DNA from 4 places in the Rhizobium sp. BK212 genome. Region 3 is predicted to be linked to each of the others. Evidence: predicted binding sites of a transcription regulator. Region 3 holds the regulator's gene; each other region holds the start of a gene.

Region 1 (7,309 bases), on a different contig from region 3:
GGTGCGCGTCAAGGACAGTTTCAATTCCTATCCGCTCGATCGCCTGGCGCAGGTCGCCGCGACGGCGGCGATCAAGGACGAGGCGTGGTTCGAGACATGCCGGAGGAAGCTTATCGCCAGCCGGAAAAACCTCGTCTCCGAACTCCAAGCGCTGGATTTCGAGGTCTTGCCGTCCCAGGCGAATTTCGTTTTCGCAAGGCACCAAAGTCAGTCGGGTGCAGCGCTTCTCACCGCCCTGCGCGAGCGGAACATTCTCGTCCGGCTTTTTGCCAAGCCGCGTATTTCGGACTTCCTGCGGATCAGCATCGGCACGGACGAGGAATGTGCCCGCCTGGTTTCGGCTCTCACGGAAATATTGGCAGCCTAACTGCCGTTCAGCTCTTCCGGTCGGCGATGAAACGCGCCGCAGCGGCAAGGGTCGAGGCACGGGCGCCGTAAGGGGCAAGCAGCGCCTCGGCATCGCGGACATGCTGGTGGAGCTGGCGCTCGGCCCATTCCATACCGCGCAGGGCGACGAGCGTTCCCTTGCCCCGGGCTGCGTCCTTGCCGGTCGCCTTGCCCATGGTCTCGGTGTCCGAAGTCAGGTCAAGAATGTCGTCGGCCAGCTGGAAGGCAAGGCCGATCTTTTCGCCGAAGGCGCGCAGGCGGCGGCGGTCTTCCGGCGCACTTGCCGAGATGATGGCGCCGGCTTCGCAGGCGAAGCGGATCAACGCGCCCGTTTTCATCGCCTGCAGGCGGATGATGCCGGCCTCGTCAAGGGCTTGTTTTTCGGCTGCCAGATCGAGGGCCTGGCCGCCGGCCATGCCGCCAAGACCGGCGGCACGGGCAAGGGCCAGCACCAGCGATGCCTTGCTGGTATCGGGAAGCGCCGTTTCCGGCGCGGCGACGATATCGAAGGCGTAGGTCAGCAGGCTGTCGCCGGCGAGGATCGCGGTCGCTTCATCGAATTTAATGTGTACCGTCGGTTTGCCGCGGCGCAGGTCGTCATCGTCCATGGCCGGCAGGTCGTCATGGACGAGGGAATAGCAGTGGACGCATTCGAGTGCCGCGCCAACGCGAAGTGCTGCCTCAGCGTTGCCGCCGAGAAGGGCAGCGCTTTCGACGACCAGGAATGGGCGCAGCCGCTTGCCGCCGTTCAGCACGGCATAATACATGGCATCGCGCAGCCTTTCGGGCCTGGCGATTTCATCGGAAAGGATGCTTGGTGAAAGCAATGCGTCGAGCAGCGCCTCGATCTCGTGGGCGTTGTTCTTCAGCCTCGTTTCGAAAGTGTCCCGGTTCGCGTCCATGGGCGCTGTTTGGCATGAGCGCCCCCGGGCTTGCAACGGAATTGTCGATGACAGCGGCAAGATTCACCACGCACTCTGGCATAAGCTCTGTACAGGCGCTATGAGAACGAGAGGAGCGAAATCGGACTGGGGAACATTGGATATAGCGCCGGAGAGAGAGGACAGCGTCGACATGCCGGTTCGTCGGCAATGGTTCGGAGATCGGCGGTTCGGAGATCGGCGCGTGTTGAAACGCATTGTTCTTGCCGTCCTGGTCTTTCTGATCCTTCCCTACGCGTTGATCTTTTTCTATCTGCTGCCCTTCATTCACCCCGTCTCGACGCTGATGCTGCGCGATCTCCTGCTGCTGCGCGGTTACGACAGGCAATGGGTGTCGCTGGATGACATCGCCCCGGTCGTGGTGCAGTCGGTGATGATGTCGGAGGACGGGCAATATTGCTTTCACGGCGGCGTCGACTGGGCTGAAATGCGCATGCTGGTCGAGGATACGCTGAAAGGCCAGGCGACGCGCGGCGGCAGCACCATCCCGATGCAGACGGCGAAAAACCTTTTCCTCTGGAACAGCCGCTCCTTTGTGCGCAAGGCGCTGGAGCTTCCACTCGCGGTCGCCACGGATTTCGTCCTGTCGAAACGGCGGCTGATGGAAATCTATCTCAATATCGCCGAATGGGGTCCCGGCATCTACGGCATCGAGGCGGCCGCCCAGCATCATTTCAAGGTGCCGGCCTCGAAGCTGACGCGGCGCCAGGCATCGCTGCTAGCCGTCTCGCTGCCGAACCCGATCGACCGCAATGCCGGCAAGCCCGGACGCGGCCTTCGCCGGCTTGCCGGCGTGATCGAGAGGCGTGCGCAAGGTTCGGGCGATTACATCAAGTGTATCTATGATTGACATCAGAACTTGTCGTCAGAACAGGATGATTTTAGCCCGGGGTCGGCCTGAAATCTGAATCCTGTTCTAAATTATATCGTGAGAGCATGATGTCGTGAGAAAACCGCTCACACTTTTCGGTATCATGCTCTAGAGGCGGTAAGCGTCATCTGACATTCTTGGTTCTGCCATATGGACGGATGCTGTCCAACCAGAGCCCCGATTCGCCCATGACCATCACGACATTTTCGCCCGAGCTTCTCTCTTATTCGAAGACGCACAATCCGAACCCGCCCGCCCATCTCGGCAGCCGCTATCGCAAGATCGGCGGCTTTCTCCCGGAAGCCGGCAACACCATCGTCTGCCATATCGAGAAGGGTTCGCAGACGCAGATGGCGCTGATCGAGGCGCGCGAGACATATCTGGCTATGCCCGAGGCTCCACAGTTCCTCTTTACGCCGATATCAAGTCTTCACATGACACTTTTCGAAGGCGTCATCGAAACCCGGCGCCGGCAGGATTGTTGGCCGGGCGATCTGCCGCTCGATACGCCCATCGAAGACATGACCGAGTTGATGGCGGCCAGGCTCGAAGGTTTCTCGATGGCTGACCGCTTCAGGGTCGCGATCGTCGAAGCTCGCCCGTCGGGCCTGCTCGTCGACGGGGCGACGGAGACGGACCGCAAGGTCATGCGCGCTTGGCGCAACGCGCTGGCCGATCTTCTCGGCTATCGCCAGCCGAACCACGAGGATTATAAGTTCCACATGACTTTCGCCTATGCGGTCGAACGGCTTGAGGACGAAGCCTTGCCGCGCTGGCAGGCGATGCTCGATGACGTGGCCGAGGATATCCGCCGCAGGGCTCCCGTTTTCGAGCTTACCCCGCCGGCATTCTGCGTGTTCGAGGACATGAACCATTTCCACGAATTGCTGATCTTTGATTTCGAAGCCTGAACGGAAGAGGCCCATGGACAAACCGACGCTCTATATCGCCAACAAGAACTATTCCTCCTGGTCGTTTCGGCCCTGGATGGCGCTGACGGGCGTCGGCATCGATTTCGAGGAAGTCTTGATCCCCTTCGATTATCCTGGTGGCAATCCCCATATCAAGGCGGTTTCGCCGACCGGGCGAGTGCCGCTTCTCAAGCACGGCGCGTTGAAGATCTGGGAATCGCTGGCGATCATCGAATACGCCGCCGAGCTTTATCCGGAGGCCGGCCTTCTGCCTGCGGATCGGGCCGAGCGGGCGCTTGCCCGTTCGGTTTCGATGGAAATGCTCTCGAGCTTTCGGGCGCTGCGCAACGCCTGCCCGATGAATATCCGCCGGCCGAAGGCCAAGATCGCATTGCCGGATGGTGTCGACGCCGATATCAGCCGCATCGAGACAATCTGGCGCGACCTGTTGCAGCAATCCGGCGGACCGTTTCTCTTTGGTGCGTTCAGCGGGGCGGATGCGATGTTTGCGCCCGTCGTCAACCGCTTCGACATTTATGATCTCGTCAGCCGAAACGATACGCTGGCCTATATGGAGACCATGAAGGCGCATCCGGCCTGGCGAAAATGGGAAGAGGCGGCCCGCGCGGAGCCTTGGATCGTGCCGGAAGACGAAGTCTGAGCCCGGAATCATCGGCTTCGCAAAAAATACGCATGGGGACTGGTCAAGGCCACCCCTTGCATGTATAAGCGCGCCAAATTCCGAAATCGCGACATGTCCGTTTCGGCCGCCAGTCTGGCCGTGGGAATGTTTTGCCCGCAAGTGGAGTAAGAGAAATGGCTGTACCGAAGAGAAAAACAAGCCCGTCCAAGCGCGGTATGCGCCGTTCGGCAGATGCACTGAAGGCTCCGACCTATGTCGAAGACAAGAACTCCGGCGAACTGCGCCGCCCGCACCATATCGACCTGAAGACCGGTATGTATCGCGGCCGCCAGGTTCTGACGCCGAAGGAAAGCGCATAATTTCCTGATCCGGCTTGTCCGATCGAAAGTTTCAAGGCCGGCGTCACGCCGGCCTTTTCTATTTCGACGGTATAATATTTGCAATGACTTGCGGTCTGGCAGCGGTTTGCGGCAGTATTCTTCTTGCGCTGAGGAGACTGCCGATGATAGCCGCAATGCCGCTGATGATTATCCCGTTTATTCTTTACAATCTGGCGATGCTGGGCCTGATGGGCGATGGCGGCATTCCGGCCCTGCAGCATGATGTCATCGTGCTGTCGATGATCTCGGGCGCGATCTGGAGCATGGCGCTCGGCGATCTGTTCATCGTCATCGCCCTTGTCGTGCTGTTCTTCGAAATCCTCAAGGCGACCAGAACCGGCCCCGGCAATCTCGTCAACCATATGTTGTCGATGCTGGTGTTCATCGCCTTCCTGGTCGAGTTTCTGCTCGTCCGGGATGCTGCGACGCAGGTATTCTTCATTTTGATGACGATCGCCCTGATCGATGTGATCGGCGGTTTTGCCGTCTCGATCCGGAGCGCCGGGCGTGATGTCTCGATCGGATTATAGGTTGTCGAGTTTGTTCTGAAGGGCGCGGAGCTGTTCCTTCAGCTCATCGATATCCTTGGCCTCGGCCTTGCGGCTTTCCTTGGCAGGCGGCGTCATGAAGGGCGAGAACATCTGCATCGCCTGCTGAAACAGCTCGGTGTTGCGGCGAACCTGATCTTCGACCATCTGCATCGGCAATTGCAGGTTCTTGCCGAGCGGCGTCTCGCCGAAGGCGCGGTTCACCTGCTCGCGCATCTGCGACTGCTGTTCGGTGAAGGCGCGCATCGAATGTTCGAGAAAGCTCGGCACCACCATCTGCATCTGGTCGCCGTAATAGGTGATGAGCTGGCGCAGGAAGGAGATCGGGAGCAACGTGTTGCCGGTCTTCGATTCCTGTTCGAAAATGATCTGGGTCAGCACCGAATGGGTGATGTCATCTCCGCTTTTTGCATCCTGTACGGTGAAGTCTTCGCCTTTCTTCACCATCTCCGCCAAGTCTTCCAGCGTCACATAGGTGCTGGTGCCCGTGTTGTATAGGCGGCGATTGGCGTATTTCTTGATAACGATCTGACCCTCATGCTTCGCCATATCAGTCTCCTGAACCCCCGTCTGATTTATGGATCTTCCTCCACTTGAGACTGTAAACGCAAAAGAAGGCCGGTGACAATCTCTTTGTGCGATGCGGCAAACCTTTAACAGAGCAGATGAATCGGGCTTGGGAGCGCTTCGGCTGAAAAATGGCGGCAGCCGGTCTTCGCGTTTGACTTGTGCTCCAAGCTTTGCCAGTTTCTCCTTATGTAAGTGAGACGAAAACGAGGAGCGTCCCCATGAGCAATTCATCCATCGTCATCGCCAGTGCAGGGCGAACAGCAGTCGGCTCGTTCAACGGCGCTTTCGCGACGGTCCTCGCGCATGAGCTCGGGGCGGCGGTCATAAAGGGGGCGCTCGAGCGCGCCGGCGTCGATGCCGGCGAGGTGGATGAGGTGATCCTCGGCCAGGTGCTTGCCGCCGGCGAGGGCCAGAACCCGGCCCGCCAGGCGGCGATAAAGGCCGGCATTCCGAAGGAGGCGACTGCTTGGGGCGTCAACCAGCTCTGCGGCTCGGGCCTGCGCGCGGTCGCGCTCGGCATGCAGCAGATCGCCACCGGCGACGCCAAGATCATCGTTGCCGGCGGCCAGGAATCCATGTCGATGGCCCCGCATGCCGCGCACTTACGCAGCGGCGTCAAGATGGGCGACATGAAGATGGTCGACACGATGATCAAGGACGGTTTGACCGACGCCTTCCACGGCTACCACATGGGCATCACCGCCGAAAATGTCGCGCGCCAGTGGCAGCTGTCGCGCGACGACCAGGATCAGTTCGCCGTCGCTTCGCAGAACAAGGCGGAAGCGGCGCAAAAGGCCGGCCGTTTTGCCGACGAGATCATCCCCTACGTCATCAAGACACGTAAGGGCGACGTTACGGTCGATGCCGACGAATATATCCGTCACGGCGCCACATTGGAAGCGATGGGGAAATTGCGCCCGGCCTTCGACAAGGACGGCACTGTGACGGCCGCGAATGCATCCGGCCTCAACGACGGCGCCGCTGCGGCGGTGCTGATGAGCGAAGCGGAAGCCGTCCGGCGCGGCATCCAGCCGCTCGCCCGCATCGTTTCCTGGGCAACGGCGGGCGTCGATCCTTCCATTATGGGCACCGGGCCGATCCCGGCTTCGCGCAAGGCGCTCGAAAAGGCCGGCTGGTCGGTGAACGATCTCGATCTCGTCGAAGCCAACGAAGCTTTCGCGGCGCAAGCCTGCGCCGTTACCAAGGATCTCGGATGGGACCCGGCGATCGTCAACGTCAATGGCGGCGCGATCGCGATCGGCCATCCGATCGGCGCGTCCGGCGCGCGCGTTCTCAACACGCTGCTGTTCGAAATGAAGCGCCGCGGCGCCAAGAAGGGTCTCGCCACGCTCTGCATCGGAGGCGGCATGGGTGTGGCCATGTGCTTTGAAGCACTTTAAATAGCATACGATCCAGGATTGATTGAGAATCCCGCCACGCGGCGGGGCGAAAAACAAAAGGGGAGCGAAGCATGAGCAGAGTGGCTGTGGTCACCGGGGGTACACGCGGCATCGGCGCGGCAATATCCATGGCACTGAAAAATGCCGGATACAGGGTCGCGGCCAGCTATGCCGGCAACGACGAGAAGGCCAAAGCCTTCCACGAAGTCACCGGCGTTCCGGTGTTCAAATGGGATGTTTCCGACTACACTGCCTGCGGCGAAGGGATCGCCAGGATCGAAAGCGAGATCGGGCCGGTCGAAATCCTCGTCAACAATGCCGGCATCACCCGCGACGCGATGTTCCACAAGATGACGCCGCAGCAGTGGCACGAGGTGATCAATACCAACCTCACCGGCCTGTTCAACATGACGCATCAGGTCTGGACCGGCATGCGCGATCGCGGCTTCGGCCGCATCGTCAATATCTCGTCGATCAACGGCCAGAAGGGCCAGATGGGCCAGGTGAATTATTCGGCGGCCAAGGCGGGCGATCTCGGCTTCACCAAGGCGCTGGCCCAGGAAGGGGCGGCCAAGAACATCACCGTCAACGCCATCTGCCCCGGTTACATCGGCACGGAAATGGTGCTTGCCGTGCCGGAGAAGGTGCTGAACGAACG
Region 2 (7,309 bases), on a different contig from region 3:
TGAGAGTTCGATATAGGCGGCCCCGGTCAAGCCCTGGATTTCAAGGGCGGCCTTGGTGGACGGGTAGATCGGCGCATCGGTGCGCACCTGGGTGAAGGCCAGCGAATATTGCGGATCGTCGGCATCGATCGACAGTGTCTGCACCGAGCCGATCTGGATGCCGTTGAAGCGCACCGGCGAGCCGACACTAAGGCCGTTCGCCGATCCTGGAATCCGAACGATCAGTTCCGTCATCGGGCCGCCACGGCCATACTCCGCCATCCAGTAGACGAAGCCGAAGGCAGCCGCGATCACCAGCACCGTGAAAAAACCGACAATCGTGTAATTGGCTTTGGTTTCCATCTTATCCGGTCACTTCCCGCTGCTGCCGTGCCGCACGCCATTGTCCTGCGGCACGATCGACCGCGCCCGCTTACCCTTGAAATAGGCCTGCACCCACGGATCGTCATAGGCCAGCATGTCGTCGATCGTGCCTTCCACCATTACCCGCTTCTTTCCGAGCACGGCAATACGGTCGCAGACCGAAAACAGGCTGTCGAGGTCATGCGTTACCATATATACGGTCAGTCCCAGACTATCGCGCAGGTTGGCGATCAGTTCATCGAATTCGGCAGCGCCGATCGGGTCGAGACCCGAGGTCGGTTCGTCCAGGAAGACGAGTTCCGGATCGAGCGCCAGCGCGCGGGCAAGCGCGGCGCGCTTAATCATGCCGCCGGAGAGTTCGGACGGGTATTTGTCGGCGGCGTCAGCAGCAAGCCCGACCATACGGATCTTCAGATGCGCCAATTCGTCCATCAGCGAGCGCGGCAGATCGAGATATTCGCGCATCGGCACCTGGATATTTTCCTTGACCGTCAGCGACGAAAACAGCGCACCCTGCTGGAATAGTACGCCAAGCCGCATATCGAGCGCGTTGCGCTGGGGTTCGTCGAGTTCGTCGAAATCCTGGCCAAGGATCTTGATTGTGCCGGAGCGGCGCGGCAGCAGCCGGAGCACGGTGCGCATCAGCACGGATTTGCCGGTGCCCGACGCGCCAACGAATCCGAGAATCTCGCCGCGATAGATATCGAGATTCAGATTGTCGAGCACCACTTTGGAGCCGAAGCCGACGGTGACGTCGCGCGCCGAGAGCACGACATCCCTGCCCTGTCCTTCGCTTTCGATCGGTTGCTCGTTCACGGGGCTCGCCATGCTAGAAGTTGATCGCTGCATAGAACATCGCAAATAACCCGTCCATCAGGATGACGACGAAAATCGCCTTCACCACCGCGGCCGTTACGTGCTGGCCGAGCGATTCCGCGCTGCCGCCGACCTTCAGCCCTTCGACGGCGGCGACAATGCCGATGACGAGTGCCATGAACGGCGCCTTGATCATGCCTGAGAGCACCGTCGACAGCGTCACCGCCTCGTGCAGACGCGCCAGGAAATTGGCGAAGGTGATGCCGGAATAACCCCAGGCGACCGCAGCCGCACCGGCGAGCGACGCGAAATTCGCCAGCACCGTCAGAAGCGGCAGCGCGATGGTCAGCGCCACCAGCCGCGGGAAGATCAGCACACCGATCGGGTTCAGCCCCATCACCTTCAGCGCGTCGATCTCTTCGCGCATCTTCATCGAGCCGATTTCGGCGGTGATCGCGCTGCCCGAACGGCCGGCGATCATGATCGAGGTGAGAAGCACGCCGATTTCGCGCAATTGCAGAATGCCGACGAGATCGACGACGAAAACCTCGGCGCCGAAGTAGCGCAGCTGGAAGGCGCCCTGCTGGGCGATGATCGCCCCGATCAGAAACGACATCAGGAGGATGATCGGAACGGCGCGAACGCCCATATGGTCGATCTGGTTGACGATCGAGGCCGGCGAAACGCCGCTGCCGCGCCCGAATTTCATCTGCGCACCACGCACCGCCGAGCCGAGGATATACATGGCGGCGGCGAAATTGTCCCAGACCTCGTAGGTCATCTTGCCCACGGGCGCGAAGATGCGCGCGACGAGCGAGACCTTCTCCTGCTGCTCCGGCTCGGGTTTGGCCGGCTCCTCGGAAAACATCGCCAGCATTTCGTCGATATGCTGATTGGTGCCTTCGAAGCGAACCGTCCGTCCAGCCGCCTCCTCTTCCTTCTTCAGCCGGCACAGCAGCCAGATTCCGGCGGTATCGATATCCGAAATATGCGAGAGGTCGACAGTCAGGTCGCCGGCCTTCTGATGAAGGAGCTTTTCGAAGTCGCGCAGCACGAAATGAATATAGGCGCTGCGCCAATTGCCGCTCAGACGCACATGCTGCCCCGAACCATCGGCCTGGTCGTCCACGTCAAGCGAGGCAGCGTTGCGATTCTCGGCGTTCAAGATACTTATGTCTTTCAAGGCTTACAGCAACTTGCCGCGAATCGCGAACGGACCGTTCGACGACCGGCGCGTCAATATACAGAAGCAACGTGCAATTTCCATGCTCGCAGGACAGCAATAATGCCGCGCACCCTCGATATCCAGATGAATTCCTTTCCGATTGCCGGGACTTTCACCATCTCGCGCGGCGCCAAGACCGAGGCCGATGTCATCACCTGTACACTCGCCGAAGACGGTGCCCGGGGGCTTGGCGAATGCGTGCCCTATCGCCGCTATGGCGAGACCATGGAGAGCGTTTTCGCCCAGATCGAGGCCGCGCGTCCGCTGGTCGAGGCAGGCATTTCGCGCAGCGACCTGCTGTCGGCGATGCCGCCGGGCGCTGCGCGCAACGCCGTCGATTGCGCTCTCTGGGACCTGGAAGCGAAACGAACGGGTGAAAGCGTCGCCGTCCGTCTCGGCCTTGCCGATCTGAAGCCGCTCACCACCGCCTACACCATCTCGCTCGGTGAGCCGGAGGTGATGGCCGCCCAGGCGCGCGAACATGCCGGCCGCGCACTGCTCAAGGTCAAGGTCGGAACCGGCGATGATGAAAGCCGCATCCGCGCCGTCCGCGCGGCCGCACCCGATTCCAAAATCATCCTTGACGCCAATGAGGGCTGGCCGGAAGCGGTGCTCGAACGCCACCTCAATATCGCGGCGCAAGCGGGGGTGGCGCTCGTCGAACAGCCGCTGCCGGCTGGCCGCGATGGGATGCTTGCCGAAATCCGCCGCCCGCTCCTCGTCTGCGCCGACGAGAGCGTCCACCACACCGGCGATCTCGCAAGCCTCGCCGACCGCTACGACGCGATCAACATCAAGCTCGACAAGACCGGCGGCCTGACGGAGGCCCTGGCAACGAAGGCCGAGGCCGAACGGCTTGGATTCGGCATCATGATCGGCTGCATGGTCGGCACCTCGCTTGCCATGGCGCCGGCCGTGCTGCTCGCCCAGACTGCCGATTTCGTCGATCTCGATGGTCCGTTGCTGCTTGCACGCGACCGCGAGCCCGGCCTGCGCTACGCCGCTTCCCTGGTCTTTCCGCCGGAAAGCACCCTCTGGGGCTGAAGATAATAGGCTGAGATGACGAGGCCGAGGCCGGAGAGCGCGACCAGCGCCATGACGTAATAACTGACGACACCGAGCCAGGAATAGAGATAACCCGACGTCAACGTCATCAGCGCCATCGCCATGCCGACATAGAAGAAATAGGCGCCCTGCGCCGATGATTCCTGTGTTTCCTGCACCGTCGCCATGATCCGCCGCTGCACCCCGGTATGCACGAAGGCATAGGTGAAGCCGTGGAAACACTGCAGCAGAAAGAAACCGACAAAGCCCGTATTCATCGGAAACAGGATCCAGCGGCAGACGCTGACGGCGCAGCCGAAGCGGATCAGCGTCCAGGCGTTGAAGCGCCGGTTGAGACGTTTCGACAGGAAAAACACCGTTACCTCCGAAGCGACGCCGGCGCTCCAGAGCAGGCCGACCTGCGTGCCGGAGAAGCCGAGTTGATGCCAGTAGATCGAGGAAAAAGCGTTGAGCACAGCGTGGCTCGACTGCTGGATGGCGACGCCGATCAGAAGCAGCAGCAGATGCGGCTCGCGCAACCCGCTGCCGGTGGCGGCCGGAATGTTGATCGGCTGGCCGCGCCGCCGCGTCGGCCCGATGCGCGGACAGAAGATCGCCATGACGACGGTCATGATGAAGCCGAACACCATGATATCAAGCACCATCTCGCCGCCCCACCGGCTGATCAACTGGCCACCGACCAACGTCGAGACGATGAAGGCGATAGAGCCCCACACTCGCATCGATCCGTAATCGAGCCCCCAACGGCGCACGCCCGAGATGACGATCGATTCGACGACGGGCACATAGGGCGCGAAGGTGGCGCCCTGCAGCGCATAGACGATCGTCACAGGCCAGAAGGTCGTCGTCCAGAAGAGCGCAATCGCCGTCAGCAGCGACAGGCAGCCAGACCAGAGCAAGACGTCGGCGCGTTCCTTCAGGCGATCGGCGATCATGGCGACGACAGGCGCCACCAGCACGCGAACCACCATCGGTACGGCAAGGATGATGCCGATCTCGTGATCGCTGAAGCTGTGGGTTGCGAGCCAGACGGGAAAGAACGGCAGAACGATGCCGTTGACGAGCAGCGGCGCACAATAGGAAAGCGCGCTGAGCAGCCGGAAGCGCGGCGGCGCTCCCTCACCCGTCGGGGAATGTTGAGCGGGAATCATGGGCAGACCTGAAGGAAACTGGACGTTGTCCTAACACGCCACCCTGGAGGCGACTATTGCGAGAAATAGCCGTTCTGAAACGTTTTAGAAAATAAATAGGGCCTGTCACCTGACGGTAACGGCTAAATTCTTGGGAGCGCGGGCACGGATGTGCCAGCACAAAAATCAGGCCGCCAAAATCAGGCAGCTTGGGGGGCGAGTTCGCCCTCGTCATGCATTTCGATGGCGGCAAGCGCCGGCACGCTGCTGGCGAGCGCCCGCCAGGTGATCAGTTCGAACGTACCGTCCTCGTGCTCGGCGACCGCCGTGCAGCTTTCCACCCAATCGCCGGTGTTGATGTAGCGGATGCCGTCCATGTCCTGAATGATGGCATGATGGATATGTCCGCAGATCACGCCATCGGCGCCGTTTTTGCGGGCTTCCTCGGCCACGACGCGCTCGAATTCACCGATGAAGTTGACGGCATGCTTGACCTGCAGCTTGGCCCAGGCCGAGAACGACCAGTAGGGCATACCGAGCCGGCGGCGCACTGCCGCCAGGAGAATGTTGATGCGGATCGCCGTATCGTAAGCCCAGTCGCCGAGATAGGCGAGCAGCCGGGCGTTGCGGACGACGACGTCGAATTCGTCGCCGTGCAGGATCAGGTATTTCTTGCCGTCGGCGCCGTCATGCATCATGCGCTCGACGACCTCGATGCCACCGAAATGCATGCCCGGGAAGTCTCGCAGGAATTCGTCGTGATTGCCGGGAATATAGACGACGCGGGTGCCCTTGCGCGCCTTGCGCAGCAGTTTCTGAACGACGTCATTGCAGACCTGCGGCCAATACCAGCTGCGCTTCAGACGCCAGCCGTCGACGATGTCGCCGACGAGCACGATTGTTTCGGCTTCGTGGTGGCGCAGGAAATCCAAGAGGAAGTCGGCCTTCGCGGCCTTCGAGCCGAGGTGGACATCGGAAATGAAGAGCGTGCGGAAATATCTGGGTTCCATCATGTCTTTCACGAGCTGCCGCTCATGTCCCCATCTTTCATCTAACCTTCCAAAACCAGACTCGTGTTTCAGGATGATGACAAGATGTGGAAAAGCGCTGCAAACCGCTCATCCCCCGCTGGCAGAATGCCTGCGCCGCGCGGGCAGAATGCCCGTCGCTGCGCTGGCAGAGTGTCCATCGCCGCGCGGCCCGCCAGCCATGTTGCCCTGCGCATTCAGGGCGGTCATGATGACAGCGATTCATATCCGACAATGCGGGATGGCTGATGCGTATCTTTCTCGTTCGCCACGGCGAATCCCTCGGCAACATCAATGAACAGGCCTATCGCCAATTCGGCGATCATAACGTTCCGCTGACGCAGTGGGGCTATCGGCAGGCGCTGGAGGCAGGCAGCGTGATCGCCTCCTATGTCACGGCGTTGCCGAGCGCCGGTTTCGGCAAGCTGCACATCTGGTACTCGCCCTTTCTCAGGACGCGGCAGAGCAAGGATGCGCTGCTTGCAGCCCTGCCGGAAAGCGTCGTCGGTGACATCAGGGAGGATTATCTGCTGCGCGAGCAGGATTTCGGTCTCTTCACCGAGATCTATGATCATGCCGAACAGAAGCAGAAGTTTCCCGACGAGTTCGAAAAATGGGCAAGGCTGCGCAGCAACAGCGGCAAATTCTACGCTCGGCCGCCGGATGGCGAGAGCCGGGCGGATGTGGCCCAGCGGGTGCGCCTGTTCCTGCAGACCGTCATGCACGACGCCGAAAATAGCGACCACAACGTCGTGATCGTCGGCCATGGCGTCACCAACCGGGCGGTGGAAATGAACTTCCTGCACCGCCCCGTCGAGTGGTTCGAGCGCTCCGACAATCCCGGAAACGCCGATATCACCCTGATCGAGGGGACGCGCTCGCAAGGATACGAGTCGATCCTGCTGCATCAGGCGGTCGATCGGCAGCCGGGACAGGAAGGCGAACTGCGCGATGCGTATGGCGCCGACATGACGATCACGCCGAAGCTCGGCGGCTAGCAACACAGCCTAGAAATGAACGGCCCGGTGCGAAGGTGTGTGGCGGGTTGCGCAAGGCAACCCGCCAACTCGTCGGTTCAGGCGGTGACGTCGCGTCAGCTCGGTGACGTCATGGTTGCCGGCTCCTGCGCGGTCGACGCTTCCTCGTTCATCGCCTCCGGCCGTTTCGTCCTCAGGAGACGCAGCACGAAGACGAAGAAGACGGGAACGAAGAAGATCGCCAGCACCGTCGCCGAGATCATGCCACCAAGCACGCCGGTGCCGATGGCATTCTGGCTGGCCGCGCTTGGCCCGGTGGCGATCGCCAGCGGCACCACGCCCAAGGTGAAGGCGAGCGAAGTCATGATGATCGGCCGGAAGCGCAGACGAGCGCCTTCGATCGCAGCCTCCATCAGCGATTTCCCCTCGGCAAAGCCGTCCTTGGCGAATTCGACGATCAAGATGGCGTTCTTGGCCGACAATCCGATGATCGCGATCAGGCCGACCTTGAAGTAGATGTCGTTGGACATGTCGCGGCTCATCACCGCGAGCACACAGCCGATGACGCCGAGCGGCACGACCAGCATCACCGACAGCGGGATCGACCAGCTCTCGTAAAGCCCCGACAGCAGCAGGAAGACGAAAAGAATGCTGAGGCCGAACAGGAACGGCGCCTGCGATCCGGATCTGAGCTCCTCCAGCGAC
Region 3 (7,309 bases):
CATTCTATCTGGAGGAGCAATCCGATCCGGAAGACGACCGCTATGTTTGGGGTTACCGGATTGTCATCAGCAACAATTCCGGCATAGCCGTTCGCCTGGTCAACCGTTACTGGAATATCACCGACCAGAACGGACTGGTGGACGAAGTGACGGGCCCGGGCGTCGTCGGCGAACAGCCACGGCTCAGCCCCGGCGACACCTACGAATATTCCTCCGGCTGCCCGCTCGACACCCCCTCAGGGCTGATGTTCGGCCATTACCAGATGGAAACGGACGAAGGTGAGATGTTCGATGTCGAGATCCCCGCCTTCTCGCTGGATTCACCGGGACTGCTGCGGGTGCTTAACTGACGTGTAACGATGTCCCGCCCTTGGGAGATTGCCGAGGCCTGCCCCTCATCCGCCTGCCGGCACCAACCGGGGTCGAGACGAGTGGTTCGACCCCGGTAAGGTTAGGATGAGGGGCAGCTATCCGCGCAAGCGGGACAGCCTTGGCAAACACTCTACTATTCAGCTGGCTGAAGCTCGGCCGGCTCGAAGCGGTAGGTGGTCGAGCAGAATTCGCAGGTCACGGCGATCTCGCCGTTTTCCTGGCTGGCTTCGATCTCCTCGGCCGAAAAGCCCTTCAGCACGCCCTTGATCTTCTCCCGCGAGCAGCTGCAGCGGTCGAAGACGGCGCGCGGTTCGTAGACGCGCACGCCACGCTCATGGAACAGGCGGAACAGCAGCCGTTCGGTCCCGACCAGCGGATCCGTCAGTTCGTCGGCGTCGATGGTCTCGACCAGCGAACGGGCTTCGACCCAGGCATCGTCCTCGCCATGCAGGCGGTTGCCGGTGTCGCCGTCGCCGCCGTGGAGATCCGGCTGGCGCATGCGCTCCGGCGCCTCCGGCAGGAACTGGGCGACAAGGCCGCCTGCCCGCCAGCGATGGCGCGGCTTGCCCGCCTCGTCACGATCGAAGAGTTCGGCCGCGGCCAGGCGCACGCGCGTCGGGATCTGTTCCGACTGGCGGAAATAGACGCCGGCTATCTCCTCCAGCGAGGTGCCGTCGAGCGCGACGATGCCCTGATAGGGCTGGCCGAACTTGCCCTGGTCGATGGTGAAGGCGAGCACGCCCTTGCCGAGCAATTGCTCCGGCTCGGTTTCACCTGCTTCAATCGCCTTGTTGAGCAGCGCCTTATCGAAACGGGCATAGGCGCGGACATTTTCCGGCGTCGAGAAATCGGCGACGAGAAGATCGACCGGGCCATCGCCCTTGGTCTGCACCGTGAACTTGCCGTCGAATTTCAGCGAGGTGCCGAGCAGCACCGTCAGCACGACGACTTCGGCAAGCAGCCGGGCGACGGGGGCGGGGTAATGATGGCGCTCGAGGATCGCATCGAGCATCGGGCCGAGCTGGACGGCACGGCCGCGCACATCCAGACCCTCCACCTGAAAAGGGACGACATGGTCATCGCCGGCGAAATCAAACTGGCCGAGGGCGGCTGCAGCTTCTGCCATGGCTTTCACTCCTAGTTTTCAAGCGACAGCCCAGCGTGGCTTCGCTCGCGCGGTCGCGAGTTTGTGACTCGCGACACCAGATTATGGTTCAGATCGCGCCCAGGCACCAAGCAAGAATCGACTTCTGCGCATGAAGGCGGTTTTCCGCCTCATCGAAGACTACGGATTGCGGACCGTCGATCACTTCGTCCGTCACTTCCTCACCGCGATGAGCAGGCAGGCAATGCATGAACAATGCATCATTGCCGGCCTTCGCCATCAAAGCCGCGTTGACCTGATAAGGCTGGAAGACATTGTGACCCCGGGCCCGATGTTCCTGATTCATGGAGACCCAGGTATCGGTCACCACGCAATCGACGCCGGCGACCGCACGGTCGGCATCATGGCAGAGCATGATTTCGGCGCCCTCATTGCGGGCCCAGTTCAGATAGTGATCCTTGGGCTCCGAGCCAAGGGGCACGGCCATGTTCATGCGATAGCCGAAGCGCGCAGCCCCTTCAACCAGCGAATGCAGCACATTGTTACCGTCGCCGGTCCAGGCGATGGTCTTGCCCTTGATCGGGCCGCGATGCTCTTCGAAGGTCATGATATCGGCCATGATCTGGCAGGGATGGGTGTCATCCGTCAGCGCATTGATCACGGGCACGGTCGCATGCTCGGCAAGCTCCAGCAGCCTGGAATGCTCGGTGGTGCGGATCATGATCGCATCGACATAACGCGATAGCACCTTGGCGGTGTCGCCGATCGTCTCGGCGCGGCCGAGCTGCATCTCGGTGCCGGACAGGAACAGCGTTTCGCCGCCGAGCTGGCGCATGCCGACATCGAAGGAGACGCGGGTGCGCGTCGACGGCTTCTCGAAGATCATCGCCAGCATCTTGCCGGCGAGCGGCTTGTCGCCCTTGCCGGCCTTGAAGGCCTGCTTGCGGGCGAGCGCATCGTTCATGATGGTTCTGAGATCGGCTGACGTGACCGCCGAAAGATCGAGGAAATGTTTAGGAGCCATAGTCTTGTTACCTGTGCTGCGCCCGCAGGCGGCAATCCCTTCAAGCCGTCTTCTTGACCTTGGAGGCGCGAATGCTCTCGGCAGCGCGCTCGATGCGGGCAAGGCCCTCGCGGGCTTCCTCGGCGGTGACCACGAGGGGCGGAAGAAGGCGGATGACATTGTCGCCGGCGGGCACGCCGAGCAGATGGGCGGCGCGGATCGCCTGCAGCAGTTCGGCCGAGGGAATGGCGGCCTTGACGCCGAGCAAAAGCCCCTCGCCTCTGATATCCTCGATCACATCGGGATAACGGTCCTTCAGCGAAGCCAGGCCCTGGCGGAAGACAAGTGCGACGTCGCGCACCTGCTGGAGGAAGCCATCGGCGAGAATGATGTCGAGCACGGCGCTGCCGACGGCCATGGCGAGCGGATTGCCGCCATAGGTCGAGCCGTGCGTGCCGGCCTTCATGCCGGAGGCAGCCTCTGCAGTGGCAAGGCAGGCGCCGAGCGGGAAACCGCCGCCGATGCCCTTGGCGACCGCCATGATGTCGGGGGTGACGCCCGACCATTCATGGGCGAAGAGCTTGCCGGTACGCCCGACCCCGGTCTGGACCTCGTCGAGGATCAGCAGCAGGCCATTCTCGTCGCAGATCTGGCGAAGCGCCTTCATGAATTCGGGGGTGGCCGGACGCACGCCGCCCTCGCCCTGCACCGGCTCGATGAGAATTCCGGCCGTGGCATCGGTGATCGCGGCGCGCACCGCTTCGATGTCGCCGAACGCCACCTGATCGAAACCGGGCGCCTTGGGGCCGAAGCCCTCAAGATATTTCTCCTGGCCGCCGGCGGCGATCGTCGCCAGTGTCCGGCCGTGAAAGGCGCCTTCGAAGGTGATGATATGGAAGCGCTCGGGATGACCCTTGGAATACTGATAACGGCGCGCCGTCTTGATCGCGCATTCGAGCGCCTCGGCGCCCGAATTGGTGAAGAACACCTTGTCGGCAAAGGTGGCGTCGGTCAGCCGTTTGGCCAGACGCTCCTGGCCGGGGATCTCATAGATGTTGGAGAGATGCCAGACCTTGTCGGCCTGCTCCTTCAGCGCGCCGACCACATGCGGATTGCTGTGGCCGACCGAAGTGACGGCGACGCCGGCGCCGAAATCGAGATATCGCTCGCCGCTTTCGGTGATCAGCCACACGCCCTCGCCTCGCTCGAACCGCAACGGGGCACGAGAATAGGTGTCATAAAGCGGCGCGGCTTCAGCCATAGCGCGATCTCCCATCGATGTTATCAAGCTCCGGACTCCGGCTAAGAAAACCAGGCCCGAAAAATCAAAAATGCCGCCTTGCGGCGGCGACTGGCACTATTTCCTTTTCGCGCTGCAATGTCAACAAAACTGCGCCCTTAGCGCATGCAGCAAGCTTGTACAGCAGCATTATCCGTCCTCAACAGGCATTATTGCAGAAATGCCACGCCGGGGCAGCAAGTTGGGGAAAACTTGAAATTCGATTCATCCGGATTCATGCGACTCTTGTCACGGAGTCAGCCTCACACTAGGTTAAAGTTCAATTACTAGACTGCATGCGGCGGAACTAGTCACCAAAATTGATCAAGCGTTTCTTGTTTCGGAGCCTTCCGGGACAACGGTGAGGGATTCTGCCATCACCAACGCAAAAGGTGGAGACAGGGCATGAACTGGACAGACGAGCGGGTCGAGAAACTCAAGAAGCTCTGGGCCGAAGGACTGAGCGCCAGCCAGATCGCGGCACAACTTGGTGGCGTCAGCAGAAACGCGGTCATCGGCAAGGTGCATCGGCTGAGCCTTCCCGGCCGTGCCAAGGCCGGCGGTACCGCCAACGCCGCCCGAACGCCGAAACGCAATACTTCTGCGCCGCGCGCGCCGAACTACGCCTCACGGGTCGCCACTCGCACCGTTACCCGCCAGCAGGGCGCGACGATGCTGAAGGAAGAGATCGAGATCGAAACGATCGAGGAAATGGAATACGTGCCGAGAGGCAACGTGGTCGTTCCGATTTCCCGACGCCTCGGCCTGACGGAACTGACCGAACGCACCTGCAAGTGGCCGGTCGGCGATCCGCTGAAGGACGACTTCCACTTCTGCGGCTGCGAATCCCCCGACAATTCGCCCTATTGCAGCTATCACCAGAAGCTTGCCTACCAGCCGGTCAACGAACGCCGCCGGGCAGCAGCGCGGGCCAGCTGAGCGGGTAACATCGCCGCACATGAGAAACGGGCCGACTGGCCCGTTTTTTTGTAGTTATTGGTTCGCGCGGATGGCTGCCCCTCATCCGCCTGCCGGCACCTTCTCCCCGCTTGCAGGGCGAAGGGGATATGCCCGACCTCTCCGTTCCCCGCTGACCTCTCGCAGGGCACGTGCCCTCGCCCCGTTTTACGGGGAGAGGGTTAGGGTGAGGGGCAGACGCTAGCTCGAGCGACGTTGTCAGCAATCAGAATGGAGGCCCTCAGGCTTCCATCGAATAACCGGCGCCGCGGACGGTGCGGATGACGTCCTGCATGTTGGAGAAATTCAGCGCCTTGCGCAGGCGGCCGACATGGACGTCGACGGTGCGTTCGTCGACATAGATATCGTGGCCCCAGACACCGTCGAGAAGCTGCGAGCGGGAGAAGACCCGGCCCGGCGACGACATCAGGAATTCCAGCAGGCGGAATTCGGTTGGGCCGAGGCGGACTTCGCGGGTCTTGCGATGGACCCGGTGGGTTTCGCGGTCGAGTTCGATATCGCCGCATTTCAGCACCGTCGACAGCACCTCGGGACGGGCGCGGCGCAGCATCGCCTTGACGCGGGCGACGAGCTCGGGGGTCGAGAAGGGCTTGACGACATAATCGTCGGCCCCCGTCGAAAGCCCGCGGACGCGCTCGCTCTCTTCGCCGCGCGCCGTCAGCATGATGATCGGCAGGCGCTCGGTTTCCGGCCGCATGCGCAGGCGCCGGCAGAGTTCGATGCCGGAGACGCCAGGCAGCATCCAATCGAGGATGAGCAGATCGGGCGTGCGCTCCTGAAGCCGCATTTCGGCTTCGTCGCCACGAAGGATGGTATCGACCTCGAAGCCTTCCGCTTCGAGATTGTAGCGAAGAAGCACGCTCAGGGCTTCCTCGTCTTCAACAACTGCAACTCTCGGGATCATGCGTGTCGGTCTCCTCGCGCATGATCCTTGAACCGGGGATGGTTCAAGCAATGCACCCTGCGCAAATTCAGAATTGGCTGCGACCTCTTTGCGCGCCCCGGATGGGCGCGCACGCAAGCTTCTAGCCCGGCCGTCCGGCCCGGGCGGTTATTCGGTTACCGCGCCGACGGTGTTGGCGCTGTCATCTTTCGGACGATCGCCTTCCGGCTGCGCACCTGTCGCCATGTAAAAGATCGTCTCGGCGATGTTGGTGGCGTGGTCGCCGATGCGCTCGATGTTCTTGGCGCAGAAGAGAAGATGCGTGCAGCTGGTGATGTTGCGCGGATCTTCCATCATGTAGGTCAGGAGCTCGCGAAACAGCGAGGTGTACATCGCGTCGATCTCGTTGTCGCGTTCGCGGATCGCGTTCGCCTTGTCGGCGGAGCGATTGGTGTAGACGTCGAGCACTTCCTTGAGCTGGACGAGCGCCAGCTCGGAGAGATGCTCGAGACCGCGGGCGAGCTTGCGGGGAACGCCGGTGCTTTGGACGGCGATGACGCGTTTGGCGGTGTTCTTGCCGAGGTCGCCGACGCGTTCGAGATCGGCGGCGATGCGGATCGAACCCATGATTTCGCGCAGGTCCGCGGCCATCGGCTGACGGCGGGCGATGGTGACGATCGCCTTGTCGCCGATTTCGCGTTCGGCGTGATCGAGGATCACATCGTCGGAGATGACCTTCTGCGCCAGCGCGGTATCGCCGTTGACCAGCGCCCGCACGGCTTCGGCGACCATCTGCTCGGCCAGGCCGCCCATTTCGGAAATCCGCCTGGACAGGAACTTCAGATCATCATCATAGGCAGAATAAATATGTGTCGATGCCATGGGGCTTTATCCTCGAATAACGGAAAGGCTTGGTGACGCCAGGATCAGCCGAAGCGACCCATGATGTAGTCCTGGGTGCGCGGATCGTCGGGATTGGTGAACATCTTGTCGGTGTCGTTCTCCTCGACGAGATTGCCGAGGTGGAACATGGCGGTGCGCTGCGAGACGCGCGCGGCCTGCTGCATGGAGTGGGTGACGATGACGATCGTGTAGTTCTCGCGCAGCTCGTGGATCAGTTCCTCGACCTTGGCGGTGGCGATCGGGTCGAGCGCCGAGCAGGGCTCGTCCATCAGGATGACCTCAGGGCTGACGGCGACGGCACGGGCAATGCAGAGGCGCTGCTGCTGACCGCCGGACAGGCCGGTGCCGGATTCATGCACGCGGTCCTTGACCTCGTTCCAGAGGCCGGCGCGCTGCAGGCTGGTCTCGACGATCTGGTCGAGATCGGCCTTCGACTTGGCCAGGCCGTGGATGCGCGGGCCGTAGGAGACGTTTTCGTAGATCGTCTTCGGGAATGGGTTCGGCTTCTGGAAGACCATGCCGACGCGGGCGCGAAGTTCGACGACGTCGATATCCGGATCATAGATATCGTCGGTGTCGAGCGTGATCTTGCCGGTGACGCGGCAGCCGTCGATCGTGTCGTTCATGCGGTTGAGGCTCCGCAGGAAGGTCGACTTGCCGCAGCCGGACGGGCCGATCAGGGCGGTTACGGTGTTTTCGCGGATGTTCAGGTTCACATCGAAAAGCGCGCGCTTTTCGCCGTAGTAAACCGAGACATCCTTTCCGATCATCTTATACGGGACGTTG
Region 4 (7,309 bases), on a different contig from region 3:
GGGAGACCACGAATGGCCAGACTGACCGAAGATGCCAAGGGCGTCTATGTGATCGCCGTAACCCCCTTCACCGATGATGGCTCTCTCGATCTCGCCAGCATCGACAGCATGGTCGATTTCTACGAAGGCGCCGGCGTCACCGGGCTGACGGCGCTTGGCCAGCTCGGCGAGGCCCCGAAATTGACCGCCGAGGAATCGAGGGCCGTGGTCGAACGGGTGCTGAAGCGCCTTGACGGGCGCCTTCCCGTCGTTGTCGGCGTCTCGGCGCCGGGACTTGCGCCGATGCGCGAACTCGCCGAAGCCGTCATGGGGGCGGGTGCTGCCGGCGTCATGGTCGCGCCGCCCTGGACCGTCAAGACTGACGATCAGGCTTTCGCCTTCTACCAGTCGGTCGGCGAAACCCTTGGCGATACGCCCTTCGTGCTGCAGGATTATCCGCTCACCACCAATGTGACGATCGCGCCCAAGGTCATCGAGCGCATCGTCAACGAGGTGCCGAATTGCGTCATGCTCAAGCACGAGGATTGGCCGGGTCTTTCGAAAATATCAGCGCTTCGCGCTGCCAGCGACAGGGGCGCCATGCGGCGCATATCCATCCTTTGCGGCAATGGCGGGCTTTTCCTGCCCGAAGAGATGGGCCGCGGCGCCGATGGCGCCATGACCGGCTTTTGTTATCCGGAGATGATGGTCGGCGTCGTCGAGGCCTATGCGGCCGGAAATCCCGATCGCGCCCATGCGATCTTCGATGCCTATCTGCCGCTCGCCCGCTATGAACAGCAGCAGGGCATCGGCCTTGCCTCGCGCAAATACGTGCTCGCCAAGCGCGGCGTGATCAGGTCAGCCGCCCTGCGCAAGCCGGGCGCCGGGCTGTCGGCGCTCGATATTGCCGATGTCGAGCGGCTGCTGGCGCGCCAGGCCATCCGCCTCAACGAGATCGGGGCGTGAAGCTCGACCCATGCAGATCGAAACGATGTGTGTGTCCGCACTGCCCGTTGGCCTGAAATCCGAGCGACTCCCAGAATTTCGCCGCGCCATCGTTTCCCGCATGAACGGTGACGATGCAGCAGCACGACCGCGCATGGTCGAGCAGTGCCAGGGCAAGCATCCGGCCGATGCCGCGCCCGCGCATTGCGGGACTGATATAGAAACGCCGCATCCGCAACGCCCCTGACATGGCCGCTTCGACGGTCATGCCCCCGACGCCGGCAAGCACCGCATCGACATAAGCGCCGAGCAGCCTTTCGCCGGTACCCTCGAACCTGACATCGCCGGCCGACCATTCGTCGATAAGGCGGGTGATATGGCGATAACCTTCCTGCCGGGCCTCGCTTTCGAGATCTGCGATCTGCTGCGTCAATCGATCGCGGATCATGCGGATATCGATTGTCATGGTGGTGCGCGAATCTAGGCTGCAGGGACCGGAATCTCGCGGCGCACTGCCGCATCCGGCAGGCCGACCGGAGCGAAGGTCGCATCACCATCGACCGCCATGTCACGCACCGTATGTTTCTCCAGCGCTTTCGTCACCTCGGTGAGGTCGCCGTCCAGATGTTCGGCCGGGATGAGATTGCCGATCACGAAATCGAAGCGATCGCCGCGTTTGTTCAGCAGCTCGTGAAACACCGTCATGTCGCGAAGCTCGGTCGACCATTTCGCCAGCCAGTAGAACAGGCCGGAATTGCGCGCCGTCATATGGACGGGAAGGATCGGCAGATTGTATTTGCGCGCCAGTCCGACGGCCGAGGTCTTCCATGGGCGTTCGTTCAGCCGGCCGTTCGCCCAATAGGCGATGCGGCCTGAGGGAAAGAGCACGGTCGCCTTGCCCTCCTTCACCGCATGGTTCGTCAGTTGCAGCGTCTCGCGCGCCTTCAGCTTGCTCTTGTGCTCCTCCCGCCATTCGACGGGAATGATCATCTCGGCAAAGCGCGGATTGACGCGGATGGCATCGCGATTGGCAAAGAACATCATATCAGGCCGGCGTGCTTTCAGGAGATCGAACACGGCAACACCGTCGGCGATGCCGGTCGGATGGTTGCTGACGAGGATGAAGCCGCCGGTTTCCGGAATGCGTTCGCCATGGCTGATGCCGATGTCGAGTTTCAGCACGTCGCTCAGATATTCGAACGACTGGAAGCCCGGCATTTTCGCAACCGCATTGGCGAATTCGAGCGCCTTGTTGTAGCGCAGCAGCGTGTAGAGGAACGGTCGCATCACCGGCCAGAGTGGATTTTTGACGATCCTCTGGCCGCGTTCGGCAATCAGCGTGTCAACGATATGACCGGGCTTTCCCTGTGAAACGAGAGCGATCGCTTCCGCGAGCTGTCCGAAAGCCGTCATGGAATCGCGCCGTGCCATGAAAGATCCTGTCTATGGGGTATAAGCTATCGCAGTACAATATGATCGAAGGATGACAAAGGCTTGGCCGGCATTAGCAATTCCATAACCGTTCCTGCTTCAAATTGGCGGACTTGAAGGCAAATTCAAGGCTCGCGACGTGAACGAACTGCTTGTTATCGCCGATCCGCGCCTGATGGCGGAGCGGGCCGCATGGCTCGAAAACCTCGCCCGCGAGCGCCGTCTTTCCGAGCACACGCTGGACGCTTACGAACGCGACACCCGCCAGTTTCTGACCTTTCTGACCGGCCACCTCGCCGGACCGGCGACGCTTGGCGATATCAGGGAATTGCGCCCCGCCGATTTCCGCGCCTTCCTGGCCGCCCGACGCAAGCAGGGTTCCGGCGCCCGATCGCTCGGCCGCAATCTCGCCGGCCTTCGCTCGCTGCTGCGCCATCTCGAAAAGAAGGGCCTGGTCAATGCCGCCGGTGCTGCCGCGATACGCTCGCCGAAACAGCCGAAATCATTGCCCAAGCCACTCTCGGATACCCAGGCGATCACCGTCGTCAGCGACGAAGCCCAGCTCCATGACGAACCCTGGATCGCCGCGCGCGATGCGGCTGTGATGACGCTGCTCTACGGCTGCGGCCTGCGCATCTCCGAAGCGCTGGATCTCGTTCCCGCCGACCTGCAGAAGGGCGCGACGACACTGCGCATCACCGGCAAGGGCAACAAGACGCGGCTGGTGCCGCTGCTGCCCGTGGTCTTCGACGCGGTCGAGAAATATCGCGCGCTCTGCCCATATCACCTCGAAAGTAGCGAACCGCTGTTTCGTGGCGCCCGCGGCGGCAGGCTGCAGCCGGCGATCATTCAGCGGACCATGCAGAAGATGCGCAGCGCCTTCGGCCTGCCGGAGACGGCGACACCGCATGCATTGCGCCATTCCTTTGCCACCCACCTGCTTGCCGGCGGCGGCGACCTGCGCACCATTCAGGAACTGCTCGGCCATGCCAGTCTTTCCACAACGCAGGTCTATACCGGCGTCGATGCGTCGCGGCTGCTCGAGGTGTATGATCGGGCGCATCCGCGCGCGTAACTTTTCGTTAACGCATTCTCTTAAAGGAATATGCGCAAGCCGGGCGTAGAGCATGAAGCCACCAGAGCATGTGACGGAACACCCATCATGACGACATCAATCGGCCGCCGGACGTCTTACCTCGCAGTGCCGGTCCATCTGTTGCTCTGGCTGATTGCAGCCTTTCACATGCTGCTTCTTGCCGCGCTGTTTGTCGCTTTCCTGGCTGCAAGGCCGGCGGCGGCCGAAGAGGCGGCCTGCACCGGCCGCAACCTGATGGTCGAGCTGCAGCAGAACGATCCCGCCCGCTACGCCGAGGCGCTGAAGGAAGCCGACGCCACGCCGAATGGCAAGGGCATTTTCTGGAAGATCGAAAAGCCCGGACTGGCCCCCTCGTGGCTGCTCGGCAGCATGCATGTCACCGATCCGCGCGTGCTGGCCCTGCCGCCCCGCGCCCAGGCCGCCCATGACGCCGCCGGCACGATCATCATCGAATCCGACGAGATCCTCGACGAGCGGAAGGCGACCGCAGCCCTGCTCGCAAAGCCTGAATTGACGATGTTCACCGATGGCACGACGATCGACAAGCTGCTTTCTCCCGAAGATTACAAGCGCCTTGAAGCCGGGCTGAAGCAGCGCGGCATTCCGCTCGGTGCCGTTTCCCGCATGCGGCCCTGGATGATTTCGAGCGCCGTCGCCCTGCCGGCCTGCGAAATCGCCCGCAAGGCGAAAGGCGTGCAGTTCCTCGACCAGAAGATCGCCACCGACGCCGTTGCTCAAGGCAAACAGGTCAAGGGGCTGGAAACCCTTGCCGAGCAGATCCAGGCCATGGCCGATCTGCCGATCGAATTCCATCTGAAGTCGCTGATCGAGACGTTGGAACTCGGCGACAAGATGAGCGATGTCGTCGAGACGATGACCGACCTCTACCTCTCCGGCGACATCGGCCTGACGATGCCGATGTTGAAAACAGTAACACCGGAAGACACAGGCGAAACCAACGATTATGCGGCCTTCGAGCAGCGCGTTATCCTCGACCGCAACAAGGTGATGGCCGAGCGCGCCGCTCCCATCCTCGACGGCGGCAACGTCTTCATGGCCGTCGGCGCCCTGCACCTGCCCGGCAAGGACGGCGTCATCGAACTGCTGCGCCAGCAAGGCTTTACCGTCACCGCGATAAACTGAACCCGCCGACGGTCAGCCGAGCGTCATGCGGCGCAGCACGTTGCTTTTCCAATAGAACTGATGGACGAGGGCGCCGGCGACATGCGCCACGATCAGCGCCCAGAGAATAACCTTCATGATATCCGCGTGGAACGAACCGGCGGGAACGATGCCGAAGTAGTAGGCGGCGATGCCAGAAAGCGGCATCGCGAAGATCAGGATGTAGAGGCCGGCATGGGCAAGCCTGGCGGCAAGACGGAAGATCGCCGGCTCCTGCGCGACCTCGGCCGGCACGCCCTTGCTAAAACGCAGTCCCAGCCTGAGAACGGCAAGCAGCAGGATGGCGATGCCGACATAGGCGTGGATATTCGCCGACGAAATCTGTTCCGGCGTCGGCACCTCGCCTCTGCGTATCAGCCGACGCCAGGTATTCATGCCATCGGGAAACAGCAGGTTGAAGAAAATCAGCAGCGCGATCGCCCAGTGAAGAAAACGCTGGCTCAGGCTGTAACCCGCAATGGACGGCTGCTCCATTTTTCCTCACCTTCGTCCGATATTTGAATTCTGCAATGCGCAACAATTAAAACAGCCGCCTGCCTCACGGCAAGCGGCTGCATGCTTTGTTACGAATATGTAAGATTACATATGGATCGGCTTGAAGAAGGTCGCGAGCGCAGCCTCCTTGACCGCTTCCGACATTGTGGGATGCGCGTGGCAGGTCCGGCCGAGATCTTCCGACGAACCGCCGAACTCCATCAGCACGGCAATCTCGTGGATCATCTCGCCGGCGCCGAAGCCGACGATATGGCCGCCGAGCACCCGGTCGGTTTCCTTGTCGGCAAGGATCTTGACGAAGCCGTCGGTTGCCAGCATCGCGCGGGCGCGCCCGTTCGCAGTGAAGGGGAACTTGCCGACCTTATAGGCGACGCCTGCCGCTTTCAGCTCTTCCTCGGTCTTGCCGACGGAAGCGATTTCCGGCTGGGTGTAGACGACGCTCGGAATGACCTCGTAGTTCACATGGCCATGTTGCCCGGCGAGGATTTCGGCAAGCGCCACGCCCTCGTCTTCCGCCTTGTGCGCGAGCATCGGACCCTTGACCACATCGCCGATCGCATAGATGCCGTCGATATTGGTCTTGAAGTGACCGTCGATCTCCACGCGGCCGCGATTGTCGAGCACGACACCGGCCTCTTCCAGCCCGAGACCCGCCGTATAGGGCTTGCGGCCGGTGGCGATCAGCACGACTTCGGCGTCGAGTGTCACCTTGTCGCCGCCCTTGACCGGCTCGAACGTGACCTTGGCGCCCTTGTCGCCCTTTTCGACGCCGGTGACCTTGGCGCTGAGATTGAAATCGATGCCCTGCTTGGCGAGCATGCGCTGGAACTGCTTGGAGACTTCGCCGTCCATGCCGCCGAGGATGGTGTCGAGATATTCGACCACCGTCACCTTGGCGCCGAGGCGCGACCAGACCGAACCGAGCTCGAGGCCGATGACGCCGCCGCCGACGACGATCAGCGTTTCCGGCACCTTCTCCAGCGCGATGCCGCCGGTGGACGAGATGATGGTCTTTTCATCGATCTCGACCTGCACACCGGGAATGCCGGCGACGTCCGAGCCAGTGGCGATGACGATGTTCTTACCCTCGATCTCCTGCACCTTGCCGTCGTCGGCGGTGACGGAAACCTTGCCGGCCGAAACGACCTTGCCGGTGCCCTGGAAGGCATCGATCTTGTTCTTCTTGAAGAGGAAGGCGACGCCGTCGACATTCGCCTTCACCGTCGCATCCTTGTGGGCCATCATATTGCCGAGGTTGAGCGTCGGCGCCGAGACGTCGATGCCGAGAGCGCCCATCCCGTGGCCGGCTTGATGGAACATTTCGGAGGCATGCAGCAGCGCCTTCGACGGAATGCAGCCGACGTTCAGGCAGGTGCCGCCATAGGTCGCCCGCTTTTCGACGACGGCGACCTTGAGGCCGAGCTGGGCTGCCTTCACAGCGCAGACATAGCCGCCCGGGCCGGTTCCGATAATGATCACATCGTAGGACATTGTTTCTTTCCCTTTGGATTTTTCGTTTAATCGGCCGCGCGCGACGTCAGGCCGAGGAATTCGAGAATATGCTGCATGCTGTTTTCACCCTGTCGCTCTAACGGCCGCCGCTCACATTGAGGATCGCGCCGGTGATATAGGAAGCCGAAGGTGACAGAAGATAGAGGATCGCATCGGCCACCTCCTCGGGCGTGCCCGCCCGCTGCATCGGGATCGACGGCGCCAGCTCGCGCGGGCGATCCGGCAAACCGCCGGAAGCATGGAGGTCGGTTTCGATGACACCCGGCCTTATGGCATTCACGCGGACGCCCTCGGCGGCAACCTCGCGCGCCAGCCCGACGGTGAACGTGTCGATCGCCGCTTTCGAGGCGGCATAATCGACATACTGCGTCGCCGAACCGAGCACCGCCGCCATCGACGAGATATTGACGATCGCGCCGCCCTGGCCGCCATGCCGGCTCGACATGCGGCGTATCGCTTCTGCGGCGCAGAGGATGGAGCCGGTCACATTGACGCGCAGCATGCGCTCGATCCGCTCCACCGACATCTCGTCGACCCGCTGGGGATAGTCGACGATGCCGGCATTGTTGACGAGCCCGTCGAGGCGGCCGAAATGCCGGTCGACCGCCGCAAATATCGAGACGATATCCGCTGCCTTGCCGACGTCACCCTGGATCGCCACGGCCTCGC

Evidence for each region. The regulator PhoB, encoded in region 3, activates phosphate uptake and scavenging genes when phosphate is short. The targets are predictions, from matches to a motif close to TGTCATNNANCTGTCAT.
Region 1: a site for PhoB is predicted at 2,322-2,338, ahead of FHT79_RS26990 (DUF1868 domain-containing protein). Genes of this name have one in related genera too.
Region 2: a site for PhoB is predicted at 5,675-5,691, ahead of FHT79_RS10870 (UDP-2,3-diacylglucosamine diphosphatase). Genes of this name have one in related genera too.
Region 4: a site for PhoB is predicted at 2,397-2,413, ahead of FHT79_RS26135 (1-acyl-sn-glycerol-3-phosphate acyltransferase). Genes of this name have one in related genera too.

The regions. Positions count from the first base shown of each region.
Region 1 covers NZ_JACIFS010000010.1:227,210-234,518, reverse strand. The annotation lists gene hisC (histidinol-phosphate transaminase) at 1-367, shown strand, start outside; gene FHT79_RS27000 (polyprenyl synthetase family protein) at 375-1,289, opposite strand; gene mtgA (monofunctional biosynthetic peptidoglycan transglycosylase) at 1,426-2,178, shown strand; gene FHT79_RS26990 (DUF1868 domain-containing protein) at 2,388-3,110, shown strand; gene FHT79_RS26985 (glutathione S-transferase family protein) at 3,124-3,771, shown strand; gene rpmF (50S ribosomal protein L32) at 3,927-4,112, shown strand; gene FHT79_RS26975 (hypothetical protein) at 4,256-4,663, shown strand; gene phaR (polyhydroxyalkanoate synthesis repressor PhaR) at 4,658-5,230, opposite strand; gene FHT79_RS26965 (acetyl-CoA C-acetyltransferase) at 5,470-6,651, shown strand; gene FHT79_RS26960 (beta-ketoacyl-ACP reductase) at 6,723-7,309, shown strand, end outside.
Region 2 covers NZ_JACIFS010000003.1:179,206-186,514, reverse strand. The annotation lists gene FHT79_RS10895 (MlaD family protein) at 1-342, opposite strand, end outside; gene FHT79_RS10890 (ABC transporter ATP-binding protein) at 352-1,191, opposite strand; gene FHT79_RS10885 (MlaE family lipid ABC transporter permease subunit) at 1,193-2,362, opposite strand; gene dgcA (N-acetyl-D-Glu racemase DgcA) at 2,465-3,448, shown strand; gene FHT79_RS10875 (MFS transporter) at 3,400-4,620, opposite strand; gene FHT79_RS10870 (UDP-2,3-diacylglucosamine diphosphatase) at 4,800-5,612, opposite strand; gene FHT79_RS10865 (phosphoglycerate mutase family protein) at 5,876-6,625, shown strand; gene FHT79_RS10860 (efflux RND transporter permease subunit) at 6,721-7,309, opposite strand, start outside.
Region 3 covers NZ_JACIFS010000004.1:462,533-469,841, reverse strand. The annotation lists gene apaG (Co2+/Mg2+ efflux protein ApaG) at 1-350, shown strand, start outside; gene FHT79_RS16970 (Hsp33 family molecular chaperone) at 506-1,498, opposite strand; gene argF (ornithine carbamoyltransferase) at 1,587-2,501, opposite strand; gene FHT79_RS16960 (aspartate aminotransferase family protein) at 2,542-3,741, opposite strand; gene FHT79_RS16955 (GcrA family cell cycle regulator) at 4,165-4,698, shown strand; gene phoB (phosphate regulon transcriptional regulator PhoB) at 4,958-5,641, opposite strand; gene phoU (phosphate signaling complex protein PhoU) at 5,789-6,502, opposite strand; gene pstB (phosphate ABC transporter ATP-binding protein PstB) at 6,547-7,309, opposite strand, start outside.
Region 4 covers NZ_JACIFS010000010.1:52,860-60,168, forward strand. The annotation lists gene FHT79_RS26125 (dihydrodipicolinate synthase family protein) at 13-945, shown strand; gene FHT79_RS26130 (GNAT family N-acetyltransferase) at 926-1,390, opposite strand; gene FHT79_RS26135 (1-acyl-sn-glycerol-3-phosphate acyltransferase) at 1,405-2,355, opposite strand; gene FHT79_RS26140 (tyrosine recombinase XerC) at 2,495-3,430, shown strand; gene FHT79_RS26145 (TraB/GumN family protein) at 3,518-4,594, shown strand; gene FHT79_RS26150 (cytochrome b/b6 domain-containing protein) at 4,607-5,107, opposite strand; gene lpdA (dihydrolipoyl dehydrogenase) at 5,213-6,619, opposite strand; gene FHT79_RS26160 (SDR family oxidoreductase) at 6,717-7,309, opposite strand, start outside.